2 regions of the Kribbella jejuensis genome follow, and region 1 is predicted to be linked to the other one. Evidence: riboswitches for the same ligand, from Rfam matches in the RefSeq annotation. Region 1 holds a riboswitch; the other holds the start of a gene.
The links. Region 1 has a riboswitch for S-adenosylmethionine ahead of FB475_RS34140 (aminotransferase class V-fold PLP-dependent enzyme). Riboswitches for the same ligand answer to the same signal wherever they lie in the genome.
Positions count from the first base shown of each region.

Region 1 (3,399 bases):
CCTCCGCGGCGGCGGCGAGTACGGCAGCGAGTGGCACGACGCCGGCCGGCTCAAGAACAAGCAGAACGTCTTCGACGACTTCATCGCGATCGCCGAGCACCTGGTTTCGACCGGCGTGACGACGCCCGATCAACTGGCGGCGCACGGCCGCAGCAACGGTGGACTGCTGATCGGAGCGGTGATGACCCAGCGGCCGGACCTGTTCAAGGTCGCACTGCCCGGGGTGGGCGTGCTGGACATGCTCCGCTTCCACAAGTTCACCGTCGGCGCGGCATGGGTCTCCGACTTCGGCTCCCCGGACGACCCGGACCAGTTCGAGGACCTGCTGGCCTACTCGCCACTGCATCGGGTCTCCGAGGGGACGGCGTACCCGGCAACGCTCGTCGTCACCGGCGACCACGACGACCGGGTCGTACCGCTGCACAGCCACAAGTACATTGCCGCCCTGCAGCACGCACAGTCCGGGCCCGCGCCGATCCTGACCCGGGTAGAGGTCAACACCGGCCACGGCTTCGGCAAGCCCGCCGCCATGATCGCCGCCGAGTGGGCCGACCTACTGGCGTTCGCTGCTCACCATGTAGGTCTCGTACCTCCTGAGCAGTAGGAAGCGCTGCCGACTACCAGATGCGCGGGGCCTGGAGGTCGCGGGGGTCGTCGGAGGGCTGACAGCCGTGGGCGGTTTCTGCGTACTCCGTGCGCGGGCCGGTCGTGGCCAGTGTGCGGACGGCGTTGACGAGGCGGTCGACGTGCTCGCGCGTCGTACCGAGGCCGAGGCTGGCGCGGACCGCCGTACCGTGCTCGGGGGCGTTGCCGAGGAGGTGGCCGACCAGGAGGTGGGCGCAGAACTTGCCGTCGCGGACACCGATGCCGTACTCGGCGCTGAGCGCCGCGGAGACCAGGGTGGAGGTCAGGCCGTCGACGGTGAAGCACACGGTGCCGACGCGGTCGGCCTCCTCACCGAAGATCGAGTACGTCGTGACGCCGTCGATCTGCGCGAGTCCGGTACGGAGCCGGGCGAGCAGGCTGCGCTCGTGCTGCTCGATCGCATCGCGGTGCTTGCTGATCGCGGCACAGGCACTCGCCAGCGCGATCGCGCCGATGACGTTGGGGGAGCCGCCCTCGTGCCGCGCCGGGCCGGTCGACCAGACCACGGTGTCGCTGGTGACCGCGTGGGTCGCGCCACCGCCGTACAGGTACGGGTCGGCGGCGTCGAGCCAGTCGGAGCGGCCGATCAGGGCACCGGCGCCGTACGGCGCGTAGAGCTTGTGACCGGACACCGCCACCCAGTCGACATCCAGGAGGGTGATGTCGACCGGGCGGTGCGGTGCGAGCTGGGCGGCGTCCAGGCAGACCCGGGCGCCGTGCGCCTTGGCCACCTTGGCGATCTCCGCGATCGGGAAGATCTCACCGGTCACGTTCGACGCGCCGGTGACGACGACGAGCCGCGGGCCCTCGGGCGCCTGACGGAGCGCGTCGGCGACGTTCGTGACGGCCTCGGCCGGGCTGGCCGGGGCCTTCAGCCGGACGGTCCGCTCGGCCGGCCAGGGGAGCAGCGCGGCGTGGTGCTCGGACTCGAAGACGATGACGGTCGCGTCCTGCGGCACCGCGTGCGCCAGCAGGTTGAGCGCGTCGGTCGTCTGCCGCGTGAAGATCACCTGGTCTGTGGGGCGCGCACCGACGAAGGCGTGGACCTCGGCGCGGGCCCGCTCGTACCACTGGGTAGTGATGCGCGAGGCGTACCCGTTGCCGCGGTGCACCGAGGCGTACGACGGGAGCGCTGCCTCGACGCTGGCCCGGACGGACTCCAGACAGGGCGCGCTCGCACCGTGGTCGAAGTTCGCGTAATCGGTGACCCGGCCGTCGGCGAGCGGGACCAGCAGGTCCGAGCCGACCGTGCTCGGGATGGTGCCGGTGACCTGGCGGGTGACGGTCGGTCGGGCGGTCGTCGCGCTGGCCGGTTCGAGGATGGAGAGGATCGACATGGTTCTGCTCCCAGGAAGTCCGCGCTTGCCGAACGGGGTATCCGCACGGCCTGGTCTTCACCCGGGGCACCCCACCGCGGAGGAGGGTTGCCGGCCAGCGAGCCGGGGCTTGTCGCTGACACTCATGACCTGCCGAGAACGGTAACGAACAGGCCACGACCCCCGCCAGTGCGAATCTCACATTCCGGGACAACTGCACGTATCCTGAGACGCGCACAATGAGCACATGATCGGACGACTGCACCACCTCGCGATCGACTGCCCGGATCCGCACGCGCTGGCACAGTTCTACTCGGCGCTGCTCGGCAAGCCTGTGACGTACCAGAGCGACGACTGGGTGGTCGTGGCCGACGACGACCACACCTCCGGCCTGGCCTTCCAGCGTGCGCCTGACCATCAGCGCCCACAGTGGCCGAACCCTGAACGGCCGCAGCAGATGCACCTCGACGTCATGGTCGACGACGTCGACGCGGCTGGGGTGGAGGTGCTCGCGCTGGGAGCGCAGCGGTTGGCCGGGAACGTGTACGAGGATCCGGCCGGCCACCCGTTCTGCCTGGTTCCGCGACCTGGCTGGGCGCCGCCCGTGAACCCCTGACCAGGTCGTCGTGTTGGATGTCCCCATGACGTCAGACCCCGCGGTGTGGACCGCCCCTCAGGTCGAGCGGCCCGACGGCTCGCTGACCCCTCCGGAACGCGAACTGCTGCAGGGATATCTCGACTTCTACCGGACCACGCTGCTGTACAAGTGCGCCGGCCTGACCGCGGAACAGCTGGCCGAACGCCCCTCGCCACCGTCGAACCTCTCGCTGCTCGGTCTGATCCGGCACCTGACCAAGGTCGAGCGGATCTGGTTCCGCATCCACTTCGCCGCGGACCCGGCCGAGCCGCTGTTCGCTCCGGAGCTGGGCAAGGACGCCGACTTCGAGTTGATCGACCCGGCCGACGCGCAGGCGGCGTACGACGGTCTGATCGCCGAATGGAAGCTCTCCGACGAGGCGGCCGCGAACCACTCGCTGGACGACCGGTTCACCTTCGGCGGTACCGAGTCGACGCTGCGGATGATCTACATCCACCTGATCGGCGAGTACGGCCGGCACTGCGGCCACGCAGACCTGCTCCGCGAACAACTGGACGGCGTCACAGGCGCCTGACCGTGCCCTTCACCCTGGCCCACCCCGCGGCCGTCCTCCCGCTGCGGTCTGGCTGTACCGCTGGTACCGCCGTACGCCTCCCGTGGTTGCTCGAGGTGACTCCGTGGCGGCATGGGTCCGGTACGTCGTCCTCGGCGCGCTGGTGGTCTTCGCGATCATCGGTGCGATGGTTGAGCTCGGCCGGGCGGACGGTGGCCTCGGCGGGGAAACCGCCGTACGGCTGGTCCTGTCCGGCCTGATGTCAGGCGGCCTGGCCGCGCTCGGCT
Region 1 is NZ_VFMM01000004.1:274,582-277,980, reverse strand. Features, by position in the region: gene FB475_RS34145 (prolyl oligopeptidase family serine peptidase) at 1-604, shown strand, start outside; gene FB475_RS34140 (aminotransferase class V-fold PLP-dependent enzyme) at 618-1,982, opposite strand; SAM riboswitch class IV at 1,999-2,112, opposite strand; gene FB475_RS34135 (VOC family protein) at 2,209-2,577, shown strand; gene FB475_RS34130 (DinB family protein) at 2,603-3,133, shown strand; gene FB475_RS34125 (hypothetical protein) at 3,237-3,399, shown strand, end outside.

Region 2 (3,399 bases), on a different contig from region 1:
CGCCTTCGCGCGCATCCGTTCAACGGCCGCGGCATCGTGCTCGTCCGAACCGGCGACCCGGATGTCGATGTGCAGCCGGTTCTTCGAGGTCTTGGGCTCAGGAACGCGGAGGAACCCGATCGCCGGACCGACGCCGTCGGGGTCCACGATCGACCCGCCGTCGGGATAGTCGTACCCCGGCTCGAGGATGTAGCCGAGCGCGGCCGCCCAGAACTCGGCCAAGCGCTGTGGGTCGTTGGCGTCGCCGCCGATCGTCCATTTGGTCGCCATGCCCGGCGACGATAGCCCGGGTTCCGGACGGAGTACGCCCGGAACCCGGAAGCCAACTCAGCCGCCGGCGACCGCCGGGATGATGGAGACCTGTCCGCCGTCCTTGATCGCGGTCTGGAGCCCGTCGGCGAAGCGGACGTCGTCGTCGTCGACGTACACGTTGACGAACCGGCGCAGCTCGCCCGCGTCGTCCAGTACGCGGCCCTTGATGCCCGGGTACGACGCGTCGAGCGAGTCGAGCACCTCGGTCAGCGTCGTACCCTCGGCCGAGACCTCGGAGACGCCCTGCGTGTACGGCCGCAGGATGGTCGGGACGCGAACGCTCACACTCACTGCAGGCCTGCCTTCACGAAGGCGTCGTACGACGCGGGGATGGTCACCTTGGGGCCGACCCGGTCGGCCACGGCGTCGAGCGTCTTCAGCCCGTCGCCGGAGTTGATGATCACGGTCTCGGCGTCGGGGTCGAGCTGCCCGGTCGCGATCAGCTTCTTCAGCGTCGCGACCGTCACCCCGCCGGCAGTCTCGGCGAAGATGCCCTCGGTCCGGGCCAGCAGCTGGATACCTTCGACGACCTCTTCGTCGGAGACGTCCTCGATGGCTCCGTTGGTCCGGCGGGCCACGTCCAGCACGTACGGCCCGTCGGCCGGGTTGCCGATCGCGAGCGACTTCGCGATGGTGTCCGGCTTCACCGGCTTGACCACGTCGTGCCCGTCGCGGAACGCCTGCGCCACCGGGGAGCAGCCGGTCGCCTGCGCGCCGTACACCTTGTAGTCGGTGGCGTCGACCAGCCCGAGCTTGCCGAGCTCGGTGAAACCCTTGTCGATCTTGGTCAGCTGCGACCCGGACGCGACCGGGATCACGATCTGCTGCGGCAGCCGCCAGCCGAGCTGCTCGGCGATCTCGAACGCCAGCGTCTTCGAGCCCTCGGAGTAGTACGGCCGGACGTTGACGTTGACGAACGCCCAGCCCTCCTCCTCACCGGCGATCTCGGAGGCGAGCTTGTTCACGTCGTCGTAGTTGCCGTCGACGGCGACCAGCGTCCCGCCGTACACGGCCGTGGTGATGATCTTGGGGCGCTCGAGGTCCTTGGGAATGAAGACCACGGAGCGGATGCCGGCCCGGGCGGCGGCCGCGGCGACGGCGTTGGCCAGGTTGCCGGTGGACGGGCAGGCGAAGACCTTCATGCCCAGCTCACGGGTCGCGCTCAGCGCGCTCGCCACGACCCGGTCCTTGAAGGAGTGGGTCGGGTTGCCGGAGTCGTCCTTCACCCACAGCTTGCGGAGGCCGAGCTCGCGGGCCAGGTTCTGGGCGTCGACGAGCCGGGTGTAGCCGGGCTCGGTGTTCGGGAAGCTCGCCACGTCGACGGGGACGGGGAGCAGCGGCTGGTAGCGCCAGATGTTCTTCGGGCCGGCCTCGATCTGCTCGCGGGTGATGGCCGGGTACTCGTACCCGACCTCCAGCGGACCGAAGCACTCCATACAGGCGTAGAACGGACCCAGCGGCGACTTCGCGCCACAGGCGCGACAGCTGAGGTGCGTACCGTTGCCAAAGGCACCTTCACGGATGGTGTGGGTACCGGCGGCGGTCAGGCTCATGAGTGAGGTTTCCCCTCTCATCTTCCCCGGTCGCCGGATCTCGGCGCGGGACGGATTTGGCACCGGTCCCTCGCTGTCGGCCCGGACGGGCCTACGGCGGGGAGGGTTGCCGGGACGTCAACGGGCCGTTTCCCTCAGTCCCTCTGGATGAGCTCCCCCGAGATTACCCAATCGGGTCCATATTGTGTCCCGTGATCCCACCATCCGAGACGCAGGATCTCAGCCCCGGACCCGGCCGCGGCGCTCCAGGAACCGCATCACCGGCGTCGCCGCGATGCCGTGCAGGGCCACGCTCAGGATCACCGTGAACCCCAGTGTCGCCCAGAGCCACGGCAGGTCGTCCCGGAAGTGCACGCCGACCGCGGCCAGGTAGTACACCGACGAGACCCCGCGGACCCCGAACGCGGCGGTCGCCCACCGCTCGGACGCGAGCATTTCGGACCGTGCGAGGGACAGCCAACCGATCACCGGGCGCACCACGAGGACCAGCAGTACGCCGAGAGCCGCACCGGCGGGCGTGAGCGGCTTCAGCAGACCCGCCGTGACCGCGGCCCCGAGCAGCAGCAGGATGCCCCAGGTCAGGATGTGTTCCAGCTCACCGATGAAGTCGTGCAGTTCCGCGTGGAAGTCGTGCTTGCTCTCCACCGAGCGCAGGGTGAGCGCGGCGACGAAGACGGCGATGAACCCGTACCCGTGCAGCACCTGCGTGAGCCCGTACACGCCCACCGTCATCGCGAGCGCGAGGATCGGCTCCCTGGACTCCGACAGCCGCAAGCTCTTGGCCGGCGCCGAGAACGTCATCCGGCCGAGCAACCACCCGGCCCCGAACCCCACCGCGACCCCGATCACCGACTTGCCGACGATGTCCCAGGCGACCCACTGCCAGGGCGTGAAGCTCTTGGTCGCGATGAACACCGCCAGGTACACGAACGGTGCCGCCATCCCGTCGTTCAGCCCCGCCTCGGAGGTGAGGGCGAACCGCACCTCGTCCTCCTCGTCGAGCTCCGCGTCCTCGCCGGTCGTCGGGCCCTCGACCTGTACGTCGGACGCGAGCACCGGATCGGTCGGCGCGAGCACGGCCGCCAGGAGCAAGGCGGTCGCCGGGGCCAGCCCGAGCAACCAGCCGACGCCCGTCAGTGCGGCGATCCCGGCCGGCATCGCGACGAACAGCAGCCTCCACGTGACCGACCAGGTCAGCAGGCTGATCGGCCGGTCGATCGCGAGGCCGACGCCCATCAACGCGACAATGACAGTCAGCTCGGCGAGGTGCTTGGTGAGCTCCGGTTCGATCATCGGGCTGAGGTGCGACCGATCTACGCCGAGCCCGAGCAACAGTCCCGCGGCGACGAAGGCCATCGGCGCCGAGACGGCGTACCGCCGGAGCAGTCGCGGCAGCACAGCGCCGAGCAGCAACGCCAGGCCCGCGACGAGATACAGCCCGTCCCCGCTGATGATCATTGTGCGGAACCGGTGCCCACGGCTACCTCAGACGATGCGTCGCACCCGGCGTGTGGGTCGGGAGCGCCTTGCGCGG
Region 2 is NZ_VFMM01000002.1:275,557-278,955, reverse strand. Features, by position in the region: gene FB475_RS21270 (VOC family protein) at 1-270, opposite strand, end outside; gene FB475_RS21265 (ubiquitin-like small modifier protein 1) at 328-603, opposite strand; gene thrC (threonine synthase) at 600-1,865, opposite strand; SAM riboswitch class I at 1,880-2,019, opposite strand; gene FB475_RS21255 (cation:proton antiporter) at 2,085-3,323, opposite strand; gene FB475_RS21250 (DNA-3-methyladenine glycosylase family protein) at 3,346-3,399, opposite strand, start outside.
Region 2: it holds a riboswitch for S-adenosylmethionine, as region 1 does, so the genes downstream of both, thrC (threonine synthase) here and FB475_RS34140 (aminotransferase class V-fold PLP-dependent enzyme) in region 1, are expected to answer to the same signal.